DNA from 2 places in the Bacillus sp. NEAU-Y102 genome. Region 2 is predicted to be linked to the other one. Evidence: a T-box and tRNA genes for the amino acid it is inferred to sense, from the RefSeq annotation. Region 2 holds a T-box; the other holds one or more tRNA genes.

Region 1 (15,537 bases), on a different contig from region 2:
AGCTGGGAGAGCACCTGCCTTACAAGCAGGGGGTCGGCGGTTCGATCCCGTCATCCTCCACCATTTAGCCGACTTAGCTCAATTGGTAGAGCAACTGACTTGTAATCAGTAGGTTGGGGGTTCAAGTCCTCTAGTCGGCACCAGTTTTAATTTTGAGAGCCATTAGCTCAGTTGGTAGAGCATCTGACTTTTAATCAGAGGGTCGAAGGTTCGAATCCTTCATGGCTCACCATTTTAATGAAATATGCGGGTGTGGCGGAATTGGCAGACGCACTAGACTTAGGATCTAGCGCCTTTGGCGTGGGGGTTCGACTCCCTTCACCCGCACTTTTAATAAAATATCTCAAACATGTCTTGCGGAAGTAGTTCAGTGGTAGAATACAACCTTGCCAAGGTTGGGGTCGCGGGTTCGAATCCCGTCTTCCGCTCCAATTTTCAATATGACATGCCGGGGTGGCGGAACAGGCAGACGCACAGGACTTAAAATCCTGCGGTGGGTGACCACCGTGCGGGTTCGACCCCCGCCCTCGGCACCATATGCGCCCGTAGCTCAATTGGATAGAGCGTTTGACTACGGATCAAGAGGTTAGGGGTTCGACTCCTCTCGGGCGCGCTTTTATTAACGGGAAGTGGCTCAGCTTGGTAGAGCACCTGGTTTGGGACCAGGGGGTCGCAGGTTCAAATCCTGTCTTCCCGATATTCCCAAAAACATGGGGCCTTAGCTCAGCTGGGAGAGCGCCTGCCTTGCACGCAGGAGGTCAGCGGTTCGATCCCGCTAGGCTCCACTTATTTTAATATCATTTATGGCGGTGTAGCTCAGCTGGCTAGAGCGTACGGTTCATACCCGTGAGGTCGGGGGTTCGATCCCCTCCGCCGCTACCATAAAGGACCTTTAGCTCAGCTGGTTAGAGCAGACGGCTCATAACCGTCCGGTCGTAGGTTCGAGTCCTACAAGGTCCACCACTAAAGGTTTATATCTCGGAGGTATACCCAAGTTCGGCTGAAGGGATCGGTCTTGAAAACCGACAGGCGGCGAGAGTCGCGCGGGGGTTCGAATCCCTCTACCTCCTCCATTTTTTCTTAAATTACATATTATATCATCGCGGGGTGGAGCAGTACGGTAGCTCGTCGGGCTCATAACCCGAAGGTCGCAGGTTCAAATCCTGTCCCCGCAACCAAATGGTCCCGTGGTGTAGTGGTTAACATGCCTGCCTGTCACGCAGGAGATCGCCGGTTCGACCCCGGTCGGGACCGCCATTTTAATAAGGCTCGGTAGCTCAGTCGGTAGAGCAGAGGACTGAAAATCCTCGTGTCGGCGGTTCGATTCCGTCCCGAGCCACCATTTTGAAGTCGCAAGCCGGCTTAGCTCAATTGGTAGAGCAACTGACTTGTAATCAGTAGGTTGGGGGTTCAAGTCCTCTAGCCGGCACCACTTTCAAAATGAGCCATTAGCTCAGTTGGTAGAGCATCTGACTTTTAATCAGAGGGTCGAAGGTTCGAATCCTTCATGGCTCACCATTTTCAATTTTATGCGGGTGTAGTTTAGTGGTAAAACAAGAGCCTTCCAAGCTCTGGTCGAGAGTTCGATTCTCTTCACCCGCTTTTCAATTATGGGCCTATAGCTCAGCTGGTTAGAGCGCACGCCTGATAAGCGTGAGGTCGATGGTTCGAGTCCATTTAGGCCCACCATAATTGTTCCGCAGTAGCTCAGTGGTAGAGCTATCGGCTGTTAACCGATCGGTCGTAGGTTCGAGTCCTACCTGCGGAGCCATATTTATAGAGAAGTACCCAAGTGGCTCAAGGGGCTCCCCTGCTAAGGGAGTAGATCGCGAACGCGGTGCGAGGGTTCGAATCCCTTCTTCTCTGCCAGAACTGGCCCGTTGGTCAAGTGGTTAAGACACCGCCCTTTCACGGCGGTAACACGGGTTCGAATCCCGTACGGGTCATACTAAAAGAGATAGCATAATCTGCTATCTCTTTTTTGTTGTGTATAGATATAGAAGAAGCTATGACAGATTATAAATAATAAGTTTAAAATAGGATTACCTTTTCTCATACATAAGAAAAGGTAATCCTATTTTTTGAATATGTTTTAACTTTCTATTGAATGTTCATCTTGTTTAATAACAACATGACTATATGCGGAGTGAAGAGTTTTGTAGCCTAAAAGTGCAATAGTTAAGGCAAGGCCTCCTGCTATAATAGCCACATTAAATCCTACATGGGCTCCAAAGTTATCAATAACTAAACCAGCTATCGCTGATCCTAGGGAGACTCCAATTCCAAGTCCTGTAATTGCCCAAGTCATTCCTTCGGTTATCTTTGATTCAGGTACGATTTTTTCCACAAGCCCCATAGTAATAATCATAGTAGGAGCGACAGATAGCCCTGCAAAGAAAACAATAACTACTAGCCAAGTAATACTGTTTACAAAAACTAGTGGCAGCATTGTTATCATGGAAAGTGTGACCGCTATTAAAAACTGATTATAGGGTGGGGTATTGAGTTTAAGAGTACCGAAAATAAGGCCTGCCAGGCATGAACCGATTGCATAGACAGAAAGTACAAAGCTAGCAGCTACTGTGTTTCCTTGCTGCTCAGCAAAAGCTACACTAACGACATCTATTGTGCCGAAGATAGTACCTATAGCAATGAGTGTGAATACTAGTACTCGCAAAGAACCAATTTTAAATACTGTTCCGTTGTTTGTAATGTCGCGAGGGTGTACAGGCGGTTCTGTGCTTTTTTGCATAGTAAATAGGCATACCCCGATTGTAAGAAAAACAGATGATAAAAGTGGCCCTGCTTCTGGGAAGAACATAACACTTAAACTGACAGATAATACAGGACCAATTATGAAGCAAATTTCGTCGACGACCGATTCGAAGGAAAATGCTGTATGCAATTTATGGGATCCGCGGTATAGTTTAGTCCAACGTGCACGTACCATAGCTGACATATTTGGCATACAACCTGCACATAAAGCGGATAGAAATAGCGTCCAATAAGGAGCTTCATATTTCGTACATAGAAGTAAGAGGATTGTAAAGAAAACGCTAATACCTGTAGTCGGAAGAAGTATGCGAGATTGCCCTAATTGATCAGCCATCCGAGAAATATGAGGAGCTAGTAAAGCTGATGATAATGTAAAGGTAGCTGCAACAGCTCCAGCAAGCCAATAGTCACCACTTACTTGAGATAACATGGTAACAATACCAATACCCATCATTGATATGGGCATACGAGCTATAAATCCTGATAATGAGAATCCTTTTGTACCAGGAGCACTGAAAATCTCACGGTAGGAATTAAACATGATAATCACCACAATATTTGACGTGTACATATACATTCTTCATTCTTTTAACTCCTCCTCTGTTTCATTAATACCTTCTATAAAAAGGGACAGTGAGTCAATGTAGGGTATAGGTAAGAAGTTATATTATCTTGTAAGCTAGAAATAATTGACATACGCACCGTATGCCAATATCATATTAACATACGGAGCGTATGTCAATTGAAATGTTTTATCTCTGGATAGAGAGCCGATGTTTAAAGGAGTTATTCTTTTATATAGAGAACGATACTATAGTGCAATTCATTTTGAATAAAGAGAATGAATAGAAGTAGGAGGAAAAGATGATTAAAAAAACGAGAGCAGAAATGATTACTGAAACACGTGCTAAATTGCTGTGGGCAGCAAGACAGGCTTTTGGTACAGTTGGATATGTAAATACGTCTATGGATGATTTTACAGCATCTGTCGGTTTAACACGTGGTGCAATTTATCATCATTTTGGTGATAAAAAAGGATTGTTAGAAGCAGTTGTAAAAGAAATTGATATGGAAATGGATAATAAATTAGGGAAAGTATCAGATGAAGCGGAAGGAAAATGGGAAGGGTTTGTTGGGCGTTGTCGTGCATATTTAACGATGGCACTTAATCCAGAAATTCAGCGAATCGTACTTCGAGATGCACCAGCAGTATTAGGAACTAGTTATTATCAATCATCACAGTCACAATGTTTAGTGACGATGGCCGAGATGCTTCAGCAATTAATGAAGGACTGTATTATTGAAAAGACGGACTGTGAAGCTTTAGCAAGATTTATAAATGGCGGACTAGTGGACCTTGCTTGTTGGATTGCGAATTCTGAAGATGCAGAGGCACGGTTGTCTAAAGCTTTGCATAGCCTATCACTTATATTGAATGGTTTATTATTAGAAAAGAATGCATAATTTTAACGGATATTTTTTAATATATAGTAATGATTAAAAGGGAGGTGATAAAGTATAGGCTAATTCATTTATTTAACCGTATTCTATATAAGCTAATTGACGTCCATCTTGTAAGGGAATGATGTGATCAGTCAGTTTAATCTTATAATGTGATTACATTTTTTGTGAATGTTAGGATTTTTATTATAGAAAGTGAATTTAGTTACAGTGAGTAATTGAATCATACATTTTTATTCACAATCTAAAGAAAACACCTAATTTGGTATGGATTCCACACCTGATCTAACAACTTTACACTCTATGTGAAAAAGTTCACAAATAGGTCATAAATTGTGAAGTAATTCACAATAATACGTGCTACAATATGAATGTAAAGAAGTTAAACAACATTAAATTAGTATTTTAATTAATTACTTAAACAATCATAAAAAAATATATGTGAACAATAGAGAGGGGAAATTACCATGAAAAAAGGTATCAATCGTGTAGTATTAGTAGGAACAGGAGCTGTAGGTTGTAGTTACGCTTACTCAATGATCAACCAAGGTGTAGCTGAAGAATTCGTATTAGTAGATGTTAATGAAGCAAAAGCAGAAGGGGAAGCAATGGACTTAAGTCATGCGGTACCATTCTCTCCATCACCAACAAAAGTTTGGAGCGGTAGCTATGCAGATTGTAAAGATGCAGATCTAGTTGTTATCACTGCTGGGTTACCACAAAAGCCAGGTGAAACTCGTTTAGACTTAGTTGAGAAAAATACAAAGATCTTTAAACAAATCGTTCGCGGCATTATGGATAGCGGATTCGATGGAATCTTCTTAATCGCAACTAACCCGGTTGATATTTTAACTTACGTAACTTGGAAAGAATCTGGTTTACCGAAAGAGCGCGTAATCGGTTCTGGTACTACTTTAGACTCTGCTCGTTTCCGTTACATGTTAGGTGACTACTTAGATGTAGATCCACGTAACGTTCATGCTTACATCGTTGGTGAGCACGGTGACACTGAACTTCCAGTATGGAGCCACGCTACTATCGGTGTACAAAAACTAGAAACAATCTTAGCTAACAACGAACAGTACAAACAAGAAGACTTAGATAAAATCTTCGAAAATGTACGTGATGCAGCTTACCATATCATCGAACGTAAAGGTGCAACTTACTACGGAATCGGTATGTCACTACTTCGTGTAACTAAAGCGATCTTAAACAACGAGAACAGCGTATTAACTGTATCTGCATACCTTGAAGGTCAATACGGTGAGAAAGATGCTTACGTAGGTGTTCCAGCTGTTATTAACCGCGAAGGTGTACGTGAAATCGTAGAACTTGAGCTAAATGAAGAAGAAAAAGCGAAATTCGCTCATTCTGTAAAAGTATTAAAAGAAACTATGGCACCAGTACTATAATTAATTGCTAAATAATCCGGAAGTGGGGACCTGCTTCTTACTTCTGGATTTATATATAATTCAATATAAATTCCTTTTCCGGTTTCCCTTGTATATCCCCAATATACCCCTTTTGCTGGATAAGGGTCATTTATAGAAAAGAGCACTCTATTTTATATAGAGTGCTCTTTATGATTATTTTTTAGGTGTTAATCCTAACTTCTTTAAAATATCTGTCAGTGTACCGCTTTTTGATTTTTCTACAGGTGTTTGTGATTTAGATGCATCTGGACCTTTTTTCAAGAAGTTCTTTTCAACGAAGCGAATATCTTTTTCGTCGACAATTCCATCTTTATTAAGATCTCCGTCTTTTACAGTTAGTCCTTTTTTAATGTAGTTGCTAGCGATAATTTCAGCATCTTTAATATCGATTACTTTATCATCATTTACATCGCCGGCAAGGTTTTCGTCAGGTCTTGCATAATAATATTGGCCAAGCAGCTTACCGTCTTTTTCAGTACCAAGTTTCGTTGTTAGGCGGCTTGAAATGAGTTACTCGATGTTTCTGAATCACTGAAATAGGCAAATACACCTCCGAATGTAAGGGATAAACCAAGTGAAGCGGTGACAACTCCCATTCCTACTTTTTGTTTTAATGACATAAGAAAGCCCTCCTAGTTAAATTTTCATAGTGACCGTTCGCAACAAGGATAAATAAGTAAACATAGTAGTCCACTATGAATTATAGTTACGGAAGATCTAAGTTCTTTATTGAGAGCGAGTATATGCTTATGAATTTTGCATTTCAATAAAATTGTGAAAAAAATGTTGAGAAACATTTTTTTATGAAAGATTATTTTGTTTTGATTTTGAATGAAAAATAGCATGAAAAATAGGATAAATCTAATAAAATAAAGGTTGAGAAAAAATAATAGGTAAAAATATAGAAGAATAATAAAGCGTTTTCAATTAATATTCGTCAAAATTCGATATTTTACACGGAAATGTGAAGAAAAACTAACATTTTTAAGAAAAAAACGAATATTTTTTATAAATTAACAAGGATATTGCAGTTTTTCGCAGAAATAGTTAAAGTATAAAAAATTCTGTCATCTAAGTGAGGTGAGCATATTGAGTGTAATAAATTGTGAAGAAGTGAAACGAGATGAGTTTCATACAGAAAAGTACTATGAAAGTTATAACATCTTTGGCGCACATGTTGTGACGGAAGATGAGATTCAAGGGGTACGATTTACAGTGTGGGCTCCTCATGCGAAAGCAATGAGTGTTGTTGGAGATTTTAATGAGTGGGATTATGAGCAACATAAAATGCTACAAGTGACAGAAGAAGGCATTTGGTCCTTGTTTATACCGCATATTAAAGCAGGAGAAATATATAAATATGCGATTGAAACGTTGGCTGGTGACGTCATTTTAAAGGCAGATCCGTATGCTGTATATGCAGAAGTAAGACCGAATACGGCATCTGTAGTTTTTGATATAAAGGGATATGAATGGAATGATAAAAACTGGACTCGTAAGAAAAAGAAAAAAACGATTTATAAAGAAGCGATGACAGTTTATGAATTACATTTTGGTTCTTGGAAAAAGAAAGAAGATGGAACGCTGTATTCTTACAGGGAAATGGTAGAAGAGCTCATCCCGTATGTGGTGGAACATCAATTTACACATATTGAAATTATGCCGCTTGTTGAGCATCCATATGATCGTTCTTGGGGATATCAAGGAACGGGATATTATGCAGCGACGAGTAGATTTGGTACGCCGCATGATTTAATGTATTTTGTCGACGAATGTCATAAATATGGAATCGGTGTCATTTTAGATTGGGTGCCGGGGCACTTTTGTAAAGATGCTCACGGTTTATATTTGTTTGATGGCACACCGACCTATGAATATAAAGATAAAGATGTACAAGAAAATCCAGTATGGGGAACTGTCAATTTTGATTTAGGGAAGAGAGAGGTACGTAATTTCTTAATTTCAAATGCGTTATTTTGGATGAGATATTTCCATATTGATGGTTTCAGAGTAGATGCAGTTGCGAACATGTTGTACTGGAATAAAGAAGGACAAGAGCAAAGTAATGAGCATGCTGTTTCATTTTTAAGAGAGTTAAATGAAGCAGTGTTTGCAGAGGATGAAGATTTTCTTATGACGGCAGAAGATTCAACAGCTTGGCCACTTGTAACAACTCCAACGTATGAAGGTGGGCTTGGATTCAATTACAAATGGAACATGGGCTGGATGAATGACGTGCTGAAATATATGGAGTGTGCGCCTGAATATAGGAAACACATTCATGAGAAAATGACGTTTTCTTTACTATATGCGTACTCTGAAAACTTCATATTACCACTTTCTCATGATGAAGTGGTTCATGGGAAAAAGTCGTTATTAAATAAAATGCCAGGTGATTACTGGGATAAGTTTGCTCAGCTTCGTTTATTATATGGATATTTCTTTACTCACCCAGGAAAGAAGTTGCTTTTCATGGGAGGAGAATTCGGACAGTTTGATGAGTGGAAAGACCTTGAAGATTTAGATTGGAATTTACATGATTTTGAAATGCATCGTTATATGCATGATTACTTTAAAGAGCTCATAGCATTGTATAAGCGCTCAAAACCACTTTGGCAGCTTGACCATTCACCTGAAGGCTTTCAGTGGATTGATGCTAATAATAATGAGCAAAGTATTTTCTCTTTTATCCGCCAAGGGGATAAACAAGAAGATGCGTTAGTTGTCGTATGTAATTTTACGAAAGCTACATATGAAAACTATAAAGTAGGTGTACCAGATTTCGAGTATTATAACGAGATTTTAAACAGTGATGCTGAGCAATATGGCGGTTCGGGGCAAGTGAATAAGAAACGTCTTAAGACGATTCTAGAACCGTACCATAATCAAGCAGCACATGTAGAGATTACAATTCCACCATTTGGCGTATCCATATTACGACCAGTGAAGACGAGAAAGGGGAGCAAAAAACAAGATGGCTCAAAAACAAAAGTGCGTAGCAATGTTACTAGCAGGGGGAAAAGGTAGTCGTTTAAGTGCATTAACAAAAAATTTAGCCAAGCCAGCTGTTCCATTTGGTGGTAAATATCGCATTATTGATTTTACGCTAAGTAACTGTGCGAATTCTGGTATTGAAACGGTTGGGATTTTAACACAATATCAACCACTTGAACTTCATAATTATATCGGAATTGGAAATGCGTGGGATTTAGACCGAGTAAACGGTGGAGTCACAGTATTACCTCCTTATGCGGAGTCTTCAGGGGTGAAGTGGTATACAGGTACGGCAAGTGCCATTTATCAAAATTTAAACTATTTAAGTCAGTATGAACCGGAGTATGTTCTTATTTTATCAGGCGACCATATTTATAAAATGGATTACAGTAAGATGCTAGATTACCATATTGAGAAAGAATCGGACGTATCCATTTCTGTTATTGAAGTACCTTGGGATGAAGCGAGTCGCTTTGGCATTATGAATACAAATGAAGAGATGGAGATTGTTGAGTTTGAAGAGAAACCACAATTTCCAAGAAGTAATCTTGCATCAATGGGAATTTATATTTTTAACTGGGCAATTTTGAAAGAGTATTTAGAGATGGATGCAAGAAATCCTGAATCTAGTAATGATTTCGGAAAAGATGTACTTCCACTTTTATTAGATGAAGGGAAGAAGCTAATGGCGTATCCATTTGAAGGATATTGGAAAGATGTTGGAACGGTGAAAAGCTTATGGGAAGCGAATATGGATTTACTTCGCGATGAAACATCGCTGAATTTAAACGATCGTAATTGGCGTATTTATTCTGTGAATCCAAATGAGCCACCTCAATATATTGCAGAAAAGGCAAAAGTAGAAGAATCGCTTATTAACGAAGGATGCGTCATTGAAGGGGACGTGAAGCATTCTGTGTTATTCCAAGGGGTGACGGTGGAAGAAGGTAGTATGGTTATTGATTCTGTCGTTATGCCAGGAGCAAAGATTGGTAAAAATGTTGTGATTGAAAGAGCGATCGTTGGTTCGGAAATGGTTATTGAAGATGGAACAATTATTCGTCCAGAAAAAAATGTCGACGATGTAGTACTCATTGCTGAAGGGAAATAGAAAAGGGGGATGAAATGAATGGGAGAAAAAATGTTAGGAATTATTAATGCAACGGGAAGTTTTCCTTCCTTAAAGAAAGTAACAGGGCATCGTTCATTAGCGGCGTTACCGTTTGGGGGCCGTTACCGACTCATTGATTTCATGCTTTCAAATATGGTGAATTCTAATATTCATAGTGTAGCGGTTTTTACAAGTCATAAAAATCGCTCACTAATGGACCATGTTGGTTCAGGAAAACAGTGGGATTTAGATAGAAAACGAGACGGACTATTTTTATTCCCGCCAAATTGCCAATGTGACCAAGATGAGTTTGGGTCTTTTGCACACTTTAGAAGACATATTGATTATTTTCTAAGAAGCAGAGAAGAGTACGTTGTTATTACGAATAGCCATCTCGTAACAGCATTAAATTTCCAGGCGGTGTTAGAGCGACATATACATACGGCAGCTGATATTACGGAAGTTTGCCATGAAGGGGTTTCGCTTCAAACATACGTGTTAAAGAAACAATTATTGTTAGATTTATTTGAGACATATAAAGATGTGGAGCAATACAGTTTATTTGATGTAGTGAGAGAAAAGCGCGGAAAATCACTGCATATTGCTACGTATGAGCATACAGGATATGTAGCTATTATTGATTCGATTGAAAGTTACTATAAACATAGCTTAGAAATTTTGCAGCCTGCTATTTGGAAGCAATTATTTAAGAAAGAAGCGCCGATCTTTACGAAAGTAAAAGATGAGCCGCCAACTCGTTATCTAAAGGGTGCAGTCGTGAAAAATACAATGATTGCAAATGGCAGTATTATTGAAGGGGAAGTCGAAAACAGTGTTGTTTCCCGTTCGGTTAAAATTGGAAAAGGTTCAATTATTCGTAACAGTATTATTATGCAAAAGAGCCAAATTGGAGATAACTGTATAATAGACGGTGTTATTATTGATAAAGACGTGAAAATTGGCGACGGTGTCGTATTAAAAGGAAACATCGATGAGCCATATGTTGTAGAAAAAGGAAGCGTACAAAACAGTACGATTAATAGTTATTCCTAAAGAATCAGTGGGGGCTTTTTCTCCCACTGATTAAAGTTTTAATTTAAATGAAAACTCGAAGGGAGGAAGCTGCAAGAGGAGTAATAAAAACTTTTCGCGCAGTGGGACAACAAGTGAATATTTTATTTGCAGTATCAGAATGTGTACCGTTTGTGAAATCGGGAGGATTAGCTGATGTAGCGGGTGCGCTCCCAAAAGAGCTGAAAAAATTAGGAGTGGACGTTCGTATTATACTTCCGAATTATAGTCTCATTCCGCAAAAGTTAAGAGATGGATGTACGTTACATAAAGTAATTAACGTCCCGCTCGGGTGGAGAAATCAATATTGCGGAATTTTAAAAGGTGAGCAAGACGGAATTACGTATTACTTAATAGATAATGAATATTATTTTAAGAGAGATTCTCTGTATGGTCATTATGATGACGGGGAGCGTTTTTCTTATTTCTCAAAAGCAGTGTTAGAGTGTATTCCGCACCTTGATTTTGAAGTGGATGTTCTTCATAGCCACGATTGGCATACGGCTATGGTTAATTTCTTACTTCGTGAAAAGTATCAAGATAACCCGTTATATGAGCGTATTAAAACGGTATATACGATTCACAACTTGCAGTTCCAAGGAGTATTTCCTTCTGAAGTGATGTACGACTTGTTAGAGCTTGGTGATGAATATTTTCATAGTGAGCAGCTAGAGTTTTATGGAAACATAAACTTTATGAAAGGCGGTATTATCGCTTCGGATCAAATTACAGCGGTGAGCCCGACGTATAAAGAAGAAATTCAATATGAATTTTTCGGTGAGAAGTTAGATGGATTACTGAGAAAATATAATGATAAGCTTAGTGGCATTGTAAATGGTATTGATACGAGCGTATATAATCCAGAAACGGATTCATATATTAAGGCTCAGTATGATGCAGAGTCATTATATGAAAAGAGTGAAAATAAACGCGCTTTGCAGCGTTATTTTGGTTTGCCAGAAAAAGAGGATACACCAATTATTTCAATGGTAACGAGATTAACGAAGCAAAAAGGTCTTGATTTAGTACGCACTGTATTCCGCGAAATAATGGAAGAAGATGTACAATGTATTATTTTAGGTTCAGGTGATTCGGAATATGAGCAATTCTTTGAGTGGATGGCATATGAGTATCCGGAGAAGGTAAAAGTTTATATCGGATTTAATGAAGAATTAGCGCACCAAGTGTATGCGGGAAGCGATTTATTTTTAATGCCATCGCTGTTTGAACCGTGTGGACTTGGACAACTTATCGCATTGGCGTACGGTACGATTCCAATTGTAAGAGAAACAGGTGGATTAAACGATACGGTACATTCTTATGATGAAGAAACAGGCGAAGGAAATGGTTTCAGTTTCACGAACTTTAATGCACATGACATGCTGCATACGGTTCACCGTGCAATTGAATTTTATCACGATAAACCAGTGTGGGAGCAGCTTGTAAAACAAGCGATGACTGAAGATTATAGCTGGAGGCAATCGGCTCTTGCTTATAAGGAATTGTATAAAAGTCTCATGGAATAACATGTAGGTGGTGAAAAAATGTTTACTCATGTTGAAAGTTTTAAATCAACTTTTCTAGAAAAGTTAGAGACGATGTATGGGAAAAGTTTCAAAGATTCTACAAATCGTGATCAATATAATACGCTCGGCCATATGGTACGTGAGTATATGAATAGTCAATGGATTGCAACGAACGAGAGTTATCGATCCGGAGAGCAAAAGCAAATGTATTACTTGTCTATTGAGTTTTTGCTTGGACGTTTGCTTGGAAGTAACATCTTGAATTTAGGTATTAGAGATGTATGCGAGCAGGGGTTATCTGAACTAGGGATTTCGTTACAAGAGTTAGAAGAAGTGGAAGCAGATGCAGGCCTTGGTAACGGTGGACTTGGACGCTTAGCAGCCTGTTTTCTTGATTCACTTGCATCTTTAAACTTACCAGGACACGGCTGTGGAATTCGTTATAAACATGGTTTGTTTGATCAGAAAATTGTTGATGGTTATCAAGTTGAATTTCCAGAACAGTGGCTTCTTCATGAAAACGTATGGGAAGTAAGAAGACATGATCAAGCTGTAGAAGTAAGTTATTTTGGCAGTGTTGAACCGCTAGAAATTGACGGGCGTTTAGAGTTTAGGCATACAAATGCAGAAGTCATTATGGCGGTGCCATATGATGTGCCGGTAGTAGGCTATGAGACGAGTACTGTAAATACACTTAGACTTTGGAATGCTGAACCAGTTCCTTTCCCGCAAAACTGCAAAGATATTTTGAAATATAAGCGCGAAACAGAGGCTGTATCGGAGTTTTTATATCCAGATGATACGCATGATGAGGGAAAAATACTTCGTTTAAAACAACAGTATTTCCTCGTATCAGCAAGTTTGCAAAATATCGTTCGAATGCATAGAGAAAGATATGGTGACCTTCGTCAACTACATGAAAAAATTGCGATTCACATTAACGATACACATCCGGTTTTAGCAATTCCAGAACTGATGCGTATTTTACTAGACGAAGAAAAGTTAACATGGGAAGAAGCTTGGCACATAACGACGCAGACGATTTCTTATACGAATCATACGACGTTATCAGAAGCGCTCGAAAAGTGGCCAATTCACATTTTTAAACCATTATTACCGAGAATTTATATGATTATTGAAGAGATTAATGAACGTTTCTGTCATGAACTTTGGGAACGTTATCCTTATGAATGGCATCGCATTGAAGACATGGCAATTATTGCGCATGATCTTGTGAAAATGGCTCATTTAGCAATTGTCGGTAGCCATAGCGTAAACGGTGTAGCAAAAATTCATACGGAAATATTAAAGCAGCGGGAAATGCGATTGTTTTATGAATTTTATCCAGATAAGTTTAATAATAAGACGAATGGAATTGCTCATAGGCGCTGGCTTATGAAAGCAAATCCACAGTTAACAAATCTCATTTCAGAGGCGATTGGAACAGAGTGGAAGAAAGAACCGATTAAGCTTCAATCGTTGCAAACAGTTCAATATGATGCGAGTTTCCAAGAGAAATTTGCAGAAGTAAAACAAGAACGTAAAGAGATTTTAGCGGAGCGCATTCATAATACAATGGGGGTTACGATTGATCCAAATTCTATTTTTGATGTGCAAGTGAAAAGATTACATGCTTACAAACGACAATTATTAAATGTTCTTCATATTTTATATTTGTATAACCGTTTGAAAGAGGATGCTAGTTTTACATTTTATCCGCGTACTTTTATTTTTGGAGCGAAAGCATCACCTGGTTATTATTACGCGAAAAAAATTATTAAATTAATAAACGAACTCGCAAGAAAAGTAAATAATGATCCGTATGTTAGTCAATATATGAAAGTTATCTTTCTAGAAAACTATCGAGTTTCTTTAGCTGAAGATATATTCCCGGCGGCGGATGTAAGTGAGCAAATTTCAACGGCGAGTAAAGAAGCATCGGGAACAGGCAATATGAAATTTATGATGAATGGTGCGATTACACTTGGAACGCTAGACGGAGCTAACGTTGAAATAAAAGACCGGGTCGGTGATGATAACTGTTTCATTTTCGGTTTAACAGCAGAAGAGGTTCTTCATTACCATCAAAATGGTGGATATCGTGCAAGTGACTATTATCACCACAATAGGCACATTAAAAAAATAGTAGATCAATTAACAAATGGTTTCTTTGCACAATCGGGTGCTGAATTTGAAGCGATCTATGATTCTCTCGTTATTCAAAATGATGAATATTTCGTTCTGCGAGATTTTGGTCCATATGCTGAAAGACAAGAAGCTGTTGGTAGAGCTTATGAGAACCGAACAAAGTGGCTAGAAATGTCGATTTTAAATATTGCACAGTCTGGTCATTTTACGAGTGATCGAACGATTTTGCAGTACAGCAATGAAATTTGGGGTATTGGTAATGCAGTTAAACAGTTTTAAAGAGGTTGCTACGTTGGGGGATATATTATCTATTTACTAACAAAAATTGATATTAATAAATAAAACGAGCTTACTTTTTTTAAGCTCGTTTTATTTATTTTGCTTAAGAAAGAAATGGAATAGTGGTATATATTATACCTGCCCCATCATACTCTCCTGTCGCAAAGTATGAAAATGTAAAGAAACCTGTGACCGTAAAAATTACAATAAGAAAAAGTGTGAAGATAAATTTTAACATGTAAGGTCCCCTCATCCAAAAATAACTTCATAGAGTATTATAGTATATGAATATTTTATTTCCAATTGTTTACTGGTTAAAAATGAGAAGTCAGACATGTTTTGTATGTTGTAATGGAATGATTATTTGTAATGGATTTTGTGTTTTTTGTAAATGTCATATTGTGATGGACGTGTGCATACTCCCAATCATGATCATTAAAATTTATGTTTCGGGGAGGGAGAAGTGGAACGACATCGAACAAGTTGACGAAACGAAAGCTACTAGCTACTTGTAGTTTATAATAATTTCGAAAAGCGATATCTCCTACTTTTGGGGAAGCGAATGAATAAAGTCCATACTGTGCGAAGGCAGTATTTATACGTGCATCTAATATGTGTAATGTGGCAAGCGCGCCACCTAGACTATGCCCAGTAGCTAGCAGTTTTTTATGTGCTGGCAATGATACGAGCATATCCATAATAGAATCACGGCAAGACTCATAAATAGAGAGAAAGCCGT
Region 2 (15,537 bases):
GTACTAGAAAAAGCACTCGATACTGCGATGCACATCGGAGAAATTCCGAAAGGAAACGCTACATTTGCGGCTCATGCTTTCGTATCTTTATTATCAATTGGGAATTTTAAAGATGAGAATCACAATCCTATTCTTGCAAATATAGATGAATTAGCACAAAAAATCGTTTCTTTTTATTGGAATGGGTTAGGTCATTCATATTAAACTGATTTACTTTAATAAAAGAGCATGTTTAATTTTTTCAAACATGCTCTTTTATAATTTATTTATATACTAATAATCAGATTATACTTCAACGTCACTTAACAAAAAACTCCATTTTAACTTTACAAATTTTGAAGTTGAACATTTATATTCTCCTTACTTAATCCCCCATGGTAACAAACTACAGATTCAATATGTAAATTTAAATACTTCTTCAAAGACTGCTTTGCTTCCTTAATATTTATAGTTGTTGGGGCGTGAATTCCTCCTAACATCCCATTCACACTATACATAGAGTCTCCTGCAATAAGAATTTTACTTCGTTTCAAATATAAACTAATATGACCCGGAGTATGCCCTGGAGTATGAAGAATTAGTATTCCACCGCAATACGGAAGTTCTTGCCCGTCAATCACAGTATCACTCACTTTTCCTTTTGGTCGGTTCTCTACATTTCCTTCCTTCAATAAAGGCAAATCCCCCTCAATATATGGCTTATCTAATTCGTGCGCATAAACCTTAATATTATTTCCACAGCGCTGCAACAACTCCGGAAGACTACCTATATGATCAATATCCTGATGCGTCAAAATCACGACTTTTAACTTATCAAATGATACCCCAACCTTTTCCATCTCTACTTGTATATCTTCAATTTGTCCTGGGAAACCCGTATCTATTAATACTGCCATTTCATCATCCCATAAAAGAATTGGATGAATAACAAATTCTTGAAATTCAAGTTGTAACATTTCTATCCCTTTAGCAATCTCCATACAGCCATTCTCCTTTATACTGAAGTTTGAAAATATGTACGAGTAAACTGAAAATATAAAGTGAAACTTTAATCCGTGGGGGTTTTACTGCCCGGCAAATAGCGGGATAAAGCACCTCTATCTTATAATATGTTTTGTCATCCCAATAGAGAATGCTTCAAACCCTATAGATTCATAGTAAGATTGCAATTTTTCTACACACATAAGTTGTGGAATAACCTTGTTTTGTTCACAGTGCTGGATTAATCGTTTCACTATTTCTTTTCCGATGCCACTAGACTGATATTTTGGCAATACACCAACTCCACAAATAATGCCTGTTATGACTCCATCTGATATGACACGCCCCATCCCTACTAACCTCTTATCATCAAAAACATAAATTGCATACCAACTTTGCTTACACATTTGTTCTAACTCGTTAACCGTTAATTTAAGAGAATTCCATCCTAAAGATTCGTATAAGGATATTAATCCATTAAAATCTGTAGGATGTTCACTTGTGTGGCGTATACTATTTTCCATGTAAATACTCCCTATTCTCTGGCTTGTTTATATTTCATAAAATTCCCTTTACACAAATCTGATCGATGTAAAAATAACTAGAACAAACTTCAATAAGAAAGATAGAATTCCTTCTCAATATAAAATAAAAAGAAATTATCTCACTTAAGATAACTTCTTTTATATAAGACTCTCATTATATTATCAACCAAAAAATATACAACTGCATACGATTAGCACAAACAAAACTAATAAACCATTTGAGAAATAACCCATTGAAAACTACCCCTTTATTAAATTATGTAAAAGATTTTATCATAAAATGATTTACAACTTAATAACTGAAAAAGACATTGTATTCATTAGTTATATACGTTTAGTAATATTTTATTTTCGGGTATATTCTGCTTAACTTAAACCACTTCCCATTCCCTTATACTTAAGTTCTGATAACTTCAGAACAATACATAAAGAAGACCTCAACTTATTGACGTCTTCTTTTCAACTACACTAATAGCTAATTCACGTTTTTTTTCGAATATATATAGACCCTTCACTAACAGAGACATATATGAAATGTATTCCCACTACATAAACATCTATAATCTGATTATCAACATCCTTATAACCTTTAAATCTCATCCTCCGTTATTCTAATAGCTCTCTTGTTCGAAAAGATATTTTTAAAAATTCCTACTCCTACAATTAATAAACCTATACCAACTAATTTATTTATTTGTAATGGAATGCTCTCCATTCCAAATAATCCAAATGTATCAATACATAACGCAACGACCAATTGAGTAATAAGACTAATTAGCACCGTATATGCTGGACCTAAACTCTTTATTGCACCCATTATACAAATAATTAACCCGATGCCAAACAGTCCACTTACATAAAACAAATAATTTGCAGTATACACTTTAATGCTAATACTGTTTTCTGTAATGATATAAAATAGAATAGAACTAATGAGACCTATTCCAAGGACACATGTAGTCGTTAACCACTGTCCTACATTTTCATTTACTTTTGCATTAAAAACAGATTGTAAGCTAATTAATATTCCTGCTAATATAGCTAAACTAAATCCAATCAAAATCTTCCTCTCCCTTTCATTCCTCATATATATTATCTTTAGCGACTTCCTTCATTCTAGAAAAATCTTTAATGACAATAACTCCATTACTTTTTTCAATTAATTTTTCATTATAAAATCTTTGTAATACCCGAATTACGTGCCTATAACTTACCCCTATAAAGTCTGCAATACTCGTTACCGAAGTCGTATCCAAATCCCCTTTGTACATATTTCCGTTACTATCTGTTGAAATTGAAAGTAAATAACTAGCTACACGTACTTCTACAGGATAAAGTAAATTAAGAGCAGTAAAACGAGTCGATATTTTTAACGTGTTCGCAATGTTTTCAAGTAAGAATTTCATAAATATAGGATCATGTAATAACTTGTTTCTAATAACCGTATTAGAAATGGAAATCGCTACAACATCTGAACAAGCTTCAACGACATTATGTGCTTTGCTATTTTGAATTAATTCAATATCACCAACAATTGCGAGTGGATTAATAAAGCGAAGGATTAGTTTCTTCCCTTCAGGTGTAATCGTATAAACTTTTACTTTACCTTTAACAACAAAATATAAACGATCAATTTCGTCATCTATATTGCAAATAAGCTCGTCTTTTTCAAAATGATTTAATTGAAAATATGCTGTATCTATTTCGGAAAAAAACTCGAGCGTTTTATTGATTTTCAAATAATGCGTAATTAAACTTGATCTATTCTCCATATTCATTTCCTCCTTTCATTTACATATTAAATACAACAATACCTATAATCATTACTATTGTTCCCACAATATGATATCTCTCCATCTGTATCTTTTTTATATGAAACAGTCCTTTCATTTCAATAACTGTTGCCGTTAACAATTGAGCAACCATTAGTGTGCCAGCTGTCAATGTAACTCCTAGTGAATATATCGCCATAGTTTCTGCACAAATAATGAATCCACCAAATGCACCCGCTACTAAATATATTTTTTTTACACTCTTTAAATCCGTTACTTTCTCTTCTTTCTTTAACAAAAATACAGTTGTTGCAATAATGAATCCAATTAAATGGGTTATAATACTCGTCGACCATATACCGATATGTGAACTAAGTTTCGCATTAAAGGTTCCTTGAAGTGTTATAAATATCCCCGCAAAAACAGCAAATAGAATACCTTTCAAAAAATCATCTCCTCATCCTTTATTTCTGACTTAATTAAAAACCATCATCCTATAATGGCAAAAGGACAAATGTCACATCACTATGAAAATAACTTGGAATGAAAAAAACACACCTCAAAAATACGAGATGTGTTTTTTAATTATTTATATATATAATGTTTTATAAATAAAAATTACGCTACATTAAAAGATTTCTTTTTCATAACAAATTTTGCAAATAAGAAACGTACAAGCGGTCCCATAATAATTAATTGTAATGGATATGCCATTATGAAATTTTTAATAAAAATCGAAAAATAAATTGAAACAAATGAATCTCCTTGTAGTCCACCATGTAAATGCATCATAGCCATACCGAAAAATGACATAAAGAACACCATTCCGATTACCATAGTTGTCGCCATTGCAACGATAATATTTATTTTCTTAGATTTATCAAATGGCAACATGAATACAATTTTTTTCGCACAAGGTCCAACTATACTTATTTCAATTAATAGCGCAATAATAAAGCCAATTAATAGTTCTAATGCAATCTCTTTAATATAAATTGGTCCTCCTGTTTCATTCATTAGTAAATTGTAAAACGTCATTACGATAACCATTCCAAGGCACATCATCATGCCAAATTGGAGGTTTTCTTTTCTTGTTGTTGGCAAATTTCATCATCCTCTCTCTTTGAGTCTTTGTCATTATATCGACATTGGAACCCCCTTCGTAAGTGAACATTTTGTGAACAAATTTAAAACGTTTTCATGTATTTTCTTTACTTTCAACTCAAATTCTCACTTTTACTTATAAAGGTTTTATATATTTCAATGTTGAATTACTAAATTTAACATTGCATTACATTATTACTAGGAGGATAACCATGAATGAAACAGAATTTTACGCATATCACATCGTAACAAGGAAAAGAATGCATATCGGACAAATGATTCCTTTTAAAAAAAATCAACACAATACTCTATATCACTTCTTTTTTGAAAGAGAACAATTAAATGTTAGTGGTGAAGATGGTATACAAATTTTAAATAATCACTATAAAAATGACGAATTACATATAAATAATGAAAATGCTAAAGTAGTTATGAATTATATGAATCAAACAATTAGAGCAGTTAGAGAAACAATTGTAGAAATGGTTAGACTACAAGAATTCCCTGAATACCCTTCCAGGTTATCTTGTTTATACGCTGCTAAAAGCTATGAGGATGCTTTGAAATGGAAAGCGCTATTTGATTCTTACAATCGAGAAGTTTTACAGATTGTTAAACTACGAGTAATCGGAAGTTCTTTTGAAGGTGACGGGAATCTTTTACCGAAAGAAGATGGTATTCCTTTTTCTCAAAAAATCGAACAAGCTAGAAAGTATTGGAAAGGAAATATTAGAAATGAGCTTCCTGAGCTACTGATTAATGGAGAAATTGAAGTGGTGGAAATTATTGATGACTTTTCCTCAATTCATATTTAATTTCTAACTAAATCATATAGGATGGAGATTACAATGAAGAAAAAAGTATACTTCAATCATGATGGCGGCGTAGATGATTTAAATTCATTATTTTTATTACTTCAAATGGAAAACGTTGAACTTACCGGTGTATCTGTTATCCCAGCAGACTGCTATTTAGAACCCGCAATGTCTGCCAGTCGTAAAATTATCGATCGCTTCGGCAAAGGTAATATTGCAGTAGCCGCTTCAAACTCTCGCGGGCAAAACCCGTTTCCGAAAGACTGGCGGATGCATGCATTTTATGTAGATGCTTTACCAATTTTAAATGAGTCTGGAAAAGTTGTAGCACCCATGGCAGCAAAGCCTGCACATCACCATTTAATAGAAACACTTCTACAAACGGAAGGAAAAACAACTTTATTATTTACCGGGCCCCTAACTGACCTTGCTCGTGCGTTATATGAAGCTCCCATAATTGAAGATAAAATTGAATGTCTCGTTTGGATGGGGGGTACATTTCTTACAGCAGGCAATGTACATGAACCAGAGCATGATGGAACAGCTGAGTGGAATTCGTTTTGGGATCCTGAAGCAGTGGCTCGTGTATGGGATGCAAAAATTAAAATCGACTTAGTGACACTAGAAAGTACAAACCAAGTTCCGTTAACTATAAACATACGTGAACAGTGGGCAAAAGAACGAAAGCATATTGGTATGGATTTCCTTGGTCAATGTTATGCAATGGTCCCCCCTCTCGTTCACTTCTCAACGAACTCTACTTATTATTTATGGGATGTACTAACTACCGCGCTTGTCGGAAACACTAGCCTTGCAAAAACTGAAACGATTAATAGTATCGTTCATACATACGGACCAAGCCAAGGACGTACAGAGGAAACTGCTGATGGACGACCTGTAAATGTCGTTTATGATGTAAAACGTGATGTATTCTTTGAATATATTACTGAATTAGCAAAGAAAGCTTCTACTTGAACCACTATCTATACGAAAAATAAATAGAATAAAATCACTTCAGACGATGAACCCCTATATTTAGAATTTAGTTGAAACTACATATTTAACTATTGAAAAGAGTATTGAATTAAATTTCAATACTCTTTTTGTGCAATTTAATTATATTGGATTAATGTAGTGTCTTATTGATTATTCACTTCATAACCATTGACAAAATAAGTTATTGTTTCTAACTCATCTTCATTTAATTCTCTATCTAGTTCTTGTTTATACGCTGCCTTTATCTTCTCTTCATCACCTTTATGAGCTTCTGTATAAGTTCCTACTGTTTTTAACATACGAATCTCTTGTAAAAACTCCTCTCGATTTATCGCTTCCCCATGAGAAAGAATATATGTCTCAGCATCAAATTTCTCTAATTCATCTATCAATTTAAACGTTCTTTTCGTCGTATAGTTCCACTTCGAAGAAAAAATATCTGCATATATACAGTCTCCTAAAAACAATATCTTTTCTTCTTTTATGTACATAACAACAGAATCATGTGCATGATCTCCGCCCACATGTTTTAACACGCAGGTCACTTCACCAAGGTCTAATTCTATTTGATCCTGGAACGTTAAGGTTGGAGGAATAATGTTAATATTTCTCGCTTTCTCTTCAAACTCTTTCTTGATGCAATCCGCACAAAATTCAATTTCAGTACCCTCTTTTACGCGTGCGTCCAACGCTTCATCTGTCCATTCATAAGATACTATTGCCTGCATTTCTTTTTTCGTTTCAGCGTGCGAAATAGTTAATGCATTCCGTAATACAGATAATCCAAAAATATGATCCCAATGCCAATGCGTTAGTGCTACAAAATCAGGATTCGATACATTTTGTTCTTTTAACATTTCTAAAAATAATTGTGCATGTTCTTCTGAATTCCCTGCATCAATCATTAAAGTTTTTTCTTTTCCAACAACCATTCCTAATATAGGTCTATCCGTTTCAGAAACTGGTGTCATATACCAAAATGAGTTTCCTATTTTTTTAATTTGTTTCATAACCAATTCCCCTTTTCATTTTCTCACTTAAATTTAATATATAAATTATAACGAATCACTACTTTTTTCTCTATACTCAAACACAATTACTTGGACTAATCCAACTTAATTTTTCGTAAGCTAAAAATAAGGGAATAGAATCGGAGTGTGATACTATGGAACGTTTATGGATCCCAATGATTGTAACATTTTTTTCGTTCGGTGGATTACTGTTAGGTGGTGCTGTTGGAGTAGCAACACGCCAACTCATTGAAGAAAAGATGCATCGTTTATACGCATTATGTGGTGGTATTTTATTCGGGTTATTATCACTTGAAATTATCCCTGAAACATTTTCAAGCTATGAAATAATTGGGCCTATACTTGGTATAGCCATCGGTATTTTAGTTATGAGCTTATTAGATAACTATTGTCATCATCCAATGATACATAAAAAAGATCAACAAGCATGGCAAACCTTCCTTTTTCTCTCTTTCGCTATATTTATTCATAATATACCTAGTGGATTTGCGTTAGGTACAGCTTTTATAAATCATAATGACTCTGCCATTCCCTTTTTAATAGCAATCGTCGTGCACCATATTCCAGAAGGATTAGCTTTAATTATTCCATTTCTTTTTACAAAGCATAAATATATTTCCTTTTTATTAACGACTTTATTACTTTCTCTTATTCTCGGTACTGGTACGGTTTTTGGAATTTTGATGGAAGGAAAAGCTCTTCACCTGCAAGGCCTCATTATGGGAAGTGCTATTGGTTCACTTGGATATGTCACAATTCATGAAATGCTTTGGAAAGCTAAGAAACCGCTCTCTTTCCTTACATTTCTAATGTGGGCAACTAGTGGTTTTCTCCTAATAATAGCGTTTACTCTACTAGCTGGACATCACTAAATTAAACAAAAAAGATAGCTGAAAACAATTTGTCTTCAGCTATCTTTTTTATTCTTTCTATCTCTCTATAGAAAGAATAATTCCAGCAATCATAGAACTAAGTCGCTCTAAAATATTCCCTAGAAAAAACGTGCATACACTTTGTTTCGAAATAACTGTAGCATTTCTTTCATACTTCGGGTCGTTTCTCTTAATAAAACATTATCATTTTAGTAATTTATTGGAAATAACATTATGTTTTTCGATCATTACCAATCTTTTCCTTCTTTATAAAAAACATAAAAAGAGCCCTATTTTCAAAACAAGGACTCTTTTCATAAACTATTTAGCTACCTCTTCTTTCGGCATTACCATCCCTTTATAAAGTTGAACAGTTATCCAGTAATAGATGAAATAAATGACTAAGAAGATTCCTATTGGCACCCACACTTTTACAAACGGATCAACTAATATAAAGCTGAATAAGTTAAGCCCCACTAAAACGTGAGAGATGCCAATGATTGCTGGGAAGATAAATAAATATGAAATTTCTTTATATATACTTTTCGTTAACATACTACGTCTTACGCCGATTTTTCGTAACATTTCATAACGGCGTACATCACGAGAAGCACCTGTTAATATTTTGAACATAAGGGAACTCGCCATCATTGCTAAAAAGGCAATTCCGAGGAAAAATCCCATAAACATTGTTCCGCTCATGAAGCTGTTCATAAACTGATAAATTGTCATTTTCGTAAATAAGTCTACCTTTGCACCTGTTGCTTTTTCAATTTGTTCTTTTTGTCTCTTGTCTATTTCGATCAATAACGGTTTATATTTTTTCATATCATCTACTTTTGCTAATGTTACAGTGTGTTCTGTTCCTTGAATCCCTTTATAATGCTCTTCGTCTGCAATTCTTACTGGTTTTCCGCTAAATTGATTATGCGTAATTTGTATCTCTCTTACAACTGCGTCTTCCCAATCCTTTGGCATTTGAGGGAATTTTGCTAATTCAGGAGCCTCTAAAGCTGAATATACAGGTTCAGTTAAAGGTTCAGTCACACGTTTACGAACAGGCTCTTTTAAAGTTTTTGTATCAAAATGGTCTGAAACAAGTGGTGGTTTCGCAGTTAAGTCGTTACGTAAATAATAAACCGCTTCTCCATCTACTTTATATTTGTAATTGCTCTCTTCAACAATTTCCATTTCTTTCAAGGCCGCTTTGTCTTGATCATTCGGATCATGAATTACAACATCATATACACGAGAAAAGTCTGTCATAATACCTACATTTTTTTGGAACGCCATACCTGCAGTCATCGCACCTGCTCCTAATGCAATTAACATCGCTACAGTACCTAATACTCTCGATAAACTATTTACTCGAAAGCGTAGCTGTGCATATGTAAAACTATTTAGACCAATTTCATTTCGTTTTTTATTCCCTTTAATTTTCATCACAAAAAATGGGAGTAATGAACTAAAGATAAAATATGTTCCAAGTGTTGTAACGATGGTTGCTATAATAAAACCTAATTCAGCATATATTTTTACATTGATCATAAAATAGTACCCTGTACTTACCAGTAATACACCAAGTACTGTCATTATAATAATGCGAGTTTTACTTTTCTTCACTTCATCTAGTGTTTCATCTTCACGAATTAACTCTAGTTCAGTTTTACGTAACAATCGGACGCTGTTCATTAAGCCAGTAATGAAAAATAGTATTAAGAAGAAAATAGCTGTAACTAAAATTGCTGGTGTGTATACAGATGCGTAACTACCTTTTGCTGAAATTTCCATTCCATTCATTAAAAAGTTTCCTGCTACACTTGCAAGTAACATCCCTACTACAATACCGATAATAATACTTACAATCCCCATACCGAATGTTTCAATAAATAATAACTGTGCTACTTTTTTCTTTTTCGCACCAAGCATCATGTACATACCGAGTTCTTTTCTTCTTAACGTGAGCAAGAAAGAGTTGGCATATATAATATAAAATACAGTAATGAAAGATAATAGTATTGCACCTACCCAAAAGACGAGTCTAATACTACTAATTAGGCTATTATCTTTCGTAAATTCACTATTCATCGCCATCGTTTGGAACATGTAGAAAATACTAATACTAATAACGAGACCAATAAGTAAAACCATATAATCTTTTAACATCTTTTTCATACTATGACGTGATAATTTAAATAACATAGTTTCGCCCCCTACTTAGACTCAGCAGCTGAGCCCATATGAGCGAGCACACCTAAAATGTCTTGATAGAAATTCTCTCGAGTGTCTTGACGATTTAATTCTTTATAAAGAAGACCATCTTGAATAAATAAAATACGCTCACAATAACTTGCACTAAATGCATCGTGTGTAACCATTAAAATACTTACATTGTGATTTTCATGTAAATCTTGCATCGCTTCTAATAAACTTTTTGCGTTTTTACTATCAAGCGCTCCTGTCGGTTCATCTGCTAATACAATTGCCGGATTATGTACTAAAGCTCTTGCCGCCGCTGTTCTTTGTTTTTGTCCTCCAGAAACAGCAGTCGGATATTTTGTTAAAATTTCAGTGATGCCTAATTTTTTTGCAACGTCATTTACCTTTCCAGTAATCTCACTGGACGGTACGCCTTGCAAAGAAAGTGGTAAAGCGATATTTTCATAAATTGATAAATTTTCTAGTAAGTTAAAATCTTGAAAGATAAAACCTAATTTTTGAGATCGAAAATCTGATAATGCATTACCTTTCATAGAAGTAATATTTGTTCCAGCTATCGTCACACTACCACCTGTCGCCTGGTCAAGTGTACTTATCACATTAAGTAAAGTCGTTTTTCCAGATCCAGAAGGCCCCATAATCCCGACAAATTCTCCTTCTTTAATACTTAACGATACGCCCCTTAATGCTTTTGACTGATTCTCATTTCTTTTCCCATACGTTTTTTCTACACTTTCTACAGTAACTACATTTGTTGACATCTCTTTCACTCCATCCCTTTTGTATAAAATCAATTTCTCACATATTTCTTATTATTTTGTCATGTGAATTCTTAAGAATTTTTTAATTATGCATTCAATAAGAGTTACATCCGTAACATGAACCTATTTCCTACTTCATATTCTCATTTTTCTACAACTCGTTCCCTCGATTTCGCTTACATTTACCTTACATTTTTGTAAGATAAAAAAGAAAACACACTAATTTTTAATAGTGTGTTTTCTTTACAATCAATATTCTCTATTCTTTATTTCCTCTTCAATCCTTGCCACAAATACATCTAGCGCAACAACTTCTGACTTCTCTTCCCCATATTTACGTACATTTACAGCTCCGCTTTCCATTTCCTTATCCCCAATAACAAGAACATACGGTACTTTTTGCATTTGTGCTTCTCTTATTTTATATCCTAATTTTTCATCTCGTGCATCCTGTTCAACACGAACTCCAGCTTGTGCTAATTTATGTGCAACCTCACTGCAATATTGTTCATGTACTGCATTTGAAACCGGAACTATTTTCACTTGAACTGGTGCCACCCATGCCGGGAACGCACCTCCAAAGTGCTCAATTAATATTGCTAAGAAGCGATCTAATGACCCTAAAACTGCCCTGTGAATAACAACTGGTCTTTTCTTATCATTATTTTCATCTATATAATTTAAATCAAATTTCTCTGGCATTTGGAAATCAAGCTGGATTGTTCCGCACTGGTGACTTCTATTTAAAGCATCTTTAATATGAAAATCAATTTTCGGCCCGTAAAATGCACCGTCACCTTCATTTAGTCTATATTTATAATTTAGCGATTGTAATACATTTTCTAATGCTGCTTCTGCTTGCTCCCATAATTTATCATCACCCATTGAATCTTCTGGACGAGTAGAAAGCTCTACTTCATATTCGAATCCAAAAGTTTTATATACGTAATCAATTTGCGCCATTACGGATTTAATTTCATCTTCAATTTGTTTTGGAGTTACAAATAAATGTGCATCATCTTGGCAGAAAGTACGTACTCTTAATAATCCGTTTAACGCACCACTAAATTCATGACGATGTACTTGACCAAATTCACACATACGAATCGGTAATTCACGATAAGAATGCAATTTATTTTTAAACATAAGCATGTGCCCTGGGCAGTTCATCGGTTTTAATGCAAAACTTTTATTATCTACTTCAGAGAAATACATATTATCTTTATAATGTCCCCAGTGCCCTGATCTCTCCCATACTTCTTGGTTCATCATGAACGGAGTGCGTACTTCTTGATAATTGTACTCTTTTTGAATTTCTCTTAAAAATGCTTCCAATTCGTTTCGAATAATTTGTCCTTTCGGTAAATAAAACGGCATTCCCGGAGCCTCTTCAGAAAACATAAATAACTCAAGCTCACTTCCCAACTTACGATGATTTCTTTTTGCTGCTTCTTCAACGAAATGTAAATACTCTTCTAATTCTTTTTGAGAAGAGAATGCAACACCATATATACGCTGAAGCACTTGGTTATTACTATCACCTCGCCAATATGCACCGGAAACGTGAGTTAATTGAAATGCTTTCAAATAACCTGTAGATGGTAAATGTGGTCCTCTACATAAATCTACAAATTCACCTTGTTTATATAGTGTTACACTTTCTCCACTAGGAATTGCTTCTAAAAGTTCTAATTTCAAACTATCATCTATTTCTTGAAACAGCTTAGCTGCTTCTTCTCGAGAAACCTCAACTCGTTCTATCTTTATATTTTCATTTATAATCTTTTTCATTTCTTTTTCAATTTTTCGTAAATCTTCTATGTTTACACTACTTGGAAGATCCATATCATAATAAAATCCATTTTCAATAACAGGCCCTACTCCAAGATTTATATCACCATACAATCTTTTTACAGCTTGCGCTAAAATATGTGCCGCAGAGTGTTTTGCAATTTCTACACCTTCATTTGAATCTATAGTAATGATTTCCACTTCCGCATTTTCTTCAATATTTCGGCGTAAATCATATAATCCATCATTTACTTTCCCCGCGACTGCTTTCTTTTTCAAACTACTGCTAATGGATCCAGCAATTTCTTCTAAAGTAACTCCATTTACAAATTCTTTCACGCTACCATCTGGAAATTTAATTTCAATCATTTGTTCTTTCATTTTTCATCTCTCCATTTCATAATAAAAAGCACACTCATCCCTAAAATAGGGACGAGCGTGCTTATACCCGTGGTTCCACCCAGATTCCCATTGTAAACATACAATGGCTTCTTTTACGGTAACGTCGTTTATACGGCACTAGATACTTAATTTCCCCAGTGCAGCTCTAAGGTGGTAAGTTATTTTTCTGCGTTTGGAAGTTCTCAGCTTTCCTTCCTTCTCTGTATAACCGGGTAAAATAACTCGTGTCCTTTTCTTCGCTTATTATGAAATTGAATGCAAAAAAGCATATTCATCCCTAAATATAGGGACGAATATGCTTATATCCGTGGTTCCACCCAGATTCCCATCACAAAAAACATAATGGCTTCTTTTGCGATAACGTCGCATACACGGCACTAGATACTTAATTTCCCTAGTGCAGCTCTAAGGTGGTAAGTTATTTTTCTGCGTTAGGAAGTTCTCAGCTCTCCTTCCTTCTCTGTATAACCGGGTAAAATAACTCGTGTCCTTTTCTTTGCTTTTTGTAAAACATCCATTTATTGTTATTTAATATATCTTATTCATTTTATTTTTGCAAGTGTTTAAAAAAATTATTTATTTAATTAAAAAAGTGAAACCAAATTTTTTTGGTTTCACTTCACAATTTTACCAATCTTGTGGTTCGTAATTTAAGTCTGCAAATAGACGTCTTTTCTCTTTCTTCGTTAAATCTCTCCACTGCCCAACTGGTAAATTATTCAATTCGATATTCATAATTCTCGTACGTTTTAACGTGTATACTTGATAACCTAAAGCTTCACACATACGGCGAATTTGGCGATTTAGCCCTTGGGTTAAAATAATTTGGAACTCATATTTTGATAGCTGTGTAATCTCACAAGGAAGCGTTTTTGTTCCTAAAATTTTAACACCCGCTGCCATTTTCTCTAAGAAATCAGGAGTAATTGGCTTATCTACTGAAACGATATATTCTTTCTCATGTTTGTTTTCAGCACGTAAAATTTCATTAACGATATCACCATCATTCGTTAACAAAATTAAACCGTCTGAGTCTTTATCAAGACGTCCAATGTGACTAATTCGTAAAGGATGGTTCACTAAATCGATAATGTTACCTTTTACAGCTTTTTCACTCGTACATGTAATACCTACTGGTTTATTTAAAGCGATATATACGTGATCTCGAGCAATTCGAAGCTGCTCTCCATTTACTCGTACATCATCACCTGGATTTACTTGGTCACCAATTTTTGCAACCTTACCGTTAATAATTACTCTTCTCTCATTAATTAGTTTATCCGCTCCACGTCGAGACGCTTTTCCAGCTTCACTAATAAATTTATTGATACGCAAATTAGGCACATCCTTTTCTAAAAAAAATTTCAAGCTCACACTGCTTCTACCGTACAATACAAAAGGGTAAGCCTCCTATTATAACTTAAATATATTAACATGAAAGGGTATATAACGTCTTCTATTAATTACTTGTTTATAAGAAAATATCGTTATTATACAATCATTTATGCACTTTTTCAGCGTTTAATATACAAGCCATTCTTCCTTACATACAGCTTGTTTTCCTTTTATCTCTTCTATATCTTCATGAATATTAGCTAATTTATATAAATCTGGGAAAATCTCTTCCACATAATGTTGGTGCGCTATTTCATCTTTCCAATACGTTAACACTATGTAACGATTTTCATTTTTTAAAGACTTCCCAACTACTCCACCTAGCATTCCTTTTGCTTTTTCCATTCCTTTATTCCAAATTGTTTCTTGCTTATGTAAAAAATGCTTTTCCTTTTCCAACTTTACATCACATATAGCAACTCTTACGAATGCTCCCTCTATTACAACGTCTTTCAAATGCATATCAGTTATATCATACAACGTTTGAAATAATTCAATTTCACATGAAAGAAACGTATCCTCTTGATTACTATTTAAATAAATTGTATCGTGAGCTCCATTCATAAATGATTGATATACACTTCTATCTTCCCATAAAGTAAATACACATGCCTCATCTTCATTCCATCCACCAAATTGTCCATGAAAACCATCTAGGTGTTGTATATCACGCCATTTTTCTTGCGCACTGGAAAACAATTCTTTTTTCTCTTCTTCCACCTTACAGTAGATTGTTTTTAGTAACATTTTTAATTCCCCCTTATGATTCGATCCATTTCCCACTCGCCATACTTTCTATTTTTCCATATACACAAACGTTAATTTATTTTGTTATCAACTCCATTACTTATT

The links. The T-box of region 2 lies ahead of thrS (threonine--tRNA ligase). A T-box ahead of a tRNA ligase gene usually reads a tRNA of that ligase, here a tRNA-Thr.
Region 1: it has a tRNA-Thr gene. The T-box ahead of thrS (threonine--tRNA ligase) is inferred to sense a tRNA for this amino acid. The anticodon was not compared.

What each region holds. Positions count from the first base shown of each region.
Region 1 covers NZ_JBTWFK010000015.1:142-15,678, forward strand. The annotation lists tRNA gene ACYFX0_RS27630 (tRNA-Val) at 1-63, shown strand, start outside; tRNA gene ACYFX0_RS27635 (tRNA-Thr) at 68-143, shown strand; tRNA gene ACYFX0_RS27640 (tRNA-Lys) at 157-232, shown strand; tRNA gene ACYFX0_RS27645 (tRNA-Leu) at 247-327, shown strand; tRNA gene ACYFX0_RS27650 (tRNA-Gly) at 357-431, shown strand; tRNA gene ACYFX0_RS27655 (tRNA-Leu) at 448-536, shown strand; tRNA gene ACYFX0_RS27660 (tRNA-Arg) at 540-613, shown strand; tRNA gene ACYFX0_RS27665 (tRNA-Pro) at 624-697, shown strand; tRNA gene ACYFX0_RS27670 (tRNA-Ala) at 713-785, shown strand; tRNA gene ACYFX0_RS27675 (tRNA-Met) at 806-882, shown strand; tRNA gene ACYFX0_RS27680 (tRNA-Ile) at 887-963, shown strand; tRNA gene ACYFX0_RS27685 (tRNA-Ser) at 981-1,073, shown strand; tRNA gene ACYFX0_RS27690 (tRNA-Met) at 1,102-1,178, shown strand; tRNA gene ACYFX0_RS27695 (tRNA-Asp) at 1,182-1,257, shown strand; tRNA gene ACYFX0_RS27700 (tRNA-Phe) at 1,267-1,342, shown strand; tRNA gene ACYFX0_RS27705 (tRNA-Thr) at 1,357-1,432, shown strand; tRNA gene ACYFX0_RS27710 (tRNA-Lys) at 1,443-1,518, shown strand; tRNA gene ACYFX0_RS27715 (tRNA-Gly) at 1,532-1,602, shown strand; tRNA gene ACYFX0_RS27720 (tRNA-Ile) at 1,613-1,689, shown strand; tRNA gene ACYFX0_RS27725 (tRNA-Asn) at 1,697-1,771, shown strand; tRNA gene ACYFX0_RS27730 (tRNA-Ser) at 1,779-1,869, shown strand; tRNA gene ACYFX0_RS27735 (tRNA-Glu) at 1,875-1,946, shown strand; gene ACYFX0_RS27740 (MFS transporter) at 2,093-3,316, opposite strand; gene ACYFX0_RS27745 (TetR/AcrR family transcriptional regulator) at 3,640-4,239, shown strand; gene ACYFX0_RS27750 (L-lactate dehydrogenase) at 4,704-5,648, shown strand; partial or broken gene ACYFX0_RS27755 (dockerin type I domain-containing protein) at 5,823-6,176, opposite strand; partial or broken gene ACYFX0_RS27760 (TasA family protein) at 6,167-6,289, opposite strand; gene glgB (1,4-alpha-glucan branching protein GlgB) at 6,759-8,696, shown strand; gene glgC (glucose-1-phosphate adenylyltransferase) at 8,644-9,774, shown strand; gene glgD (glucose-1-phosphate adenylyltransferase subunit GlgD) at 9,793-10,827, shown strand; gene glgA (glycogen synthase GlgA) at 10,941-12,371, shown strand; gene glgP (glycogen phosphorylase) at 12,390-14,798, shown strand; gene ACYFX0_RS27790 (lipase family protein) at 15,113-15,537, opposite strand, start outside.
Region 2 covers NZ_JBTWFK010000004.1:399,912-415,448, reverse strand. The annotation lists gene ACYFX0_RS13940 (TetR/AcrR family transcriptional regulator) at 1-204, shown strand, start outside; gene ACYFX0_RS13935 (MBL fold metallo-hydrolase) at 327-980, opposite strand; gene ACYFX0_RS13930 (GNAT family N-acetyltransferase) at 1,098-1,505, opposite strand; gene ACYFX0_RS13925 (DMT family transporter) at 2,116-2,586, opposite strand; gene ACYFX0_RS13920 (Crp/Fnr family transcriptional regulator) at 2,603-3,298, opposite strand; gene ACYFX0_RS13915 (DMT family transporter) at 3,318-3,743, opposite strand; gene ACYFX0_RS13910 (hypothetical protein) at 3,917-4,402, opposite strand; gene ACYFX0_RS13905 (DUF2441 domain-containing protein) at 4,615-5,217, shown strand; gene ACYFX0_RS13900 (nucleoside hydrolase) at 5,239-6,192, shown strand; gene ACYFX0_RS13895 (MBL fold metallo-hydrolase) at 6,357-7,223, opposite strand; gene ACYFX0_RS13890 (ZIP family metal transporter) at 7,379-8,116, shown strand; partial or broken gene ACYFX0_RS13885 (MFS transporter) at 8,189-8,289, opposite strand; gene ACYFX0_RS13880 (FtsX-like permease family protein) at 8,438-10,318, opposite strand; gene ACYFX0_RS13875 (ABC transporter ATP-binding protein) at 10,330-11,097, opposite strand; gene thrS (threonine--tRNA ligase) at 11,347-13,269, opposite strand; T-box leader at 13,314-13,536, opposite strand; T-box leader at 13,573-13,796, opposite strand; gene rluF (23S rRNA pseudouridine(2604) synthase RluF) at 13,918-14,625, opposite strand; gene ACYFX0_RS13860 (DUF4937 domain-containing protein) at 14,812-15,432, opposite strand.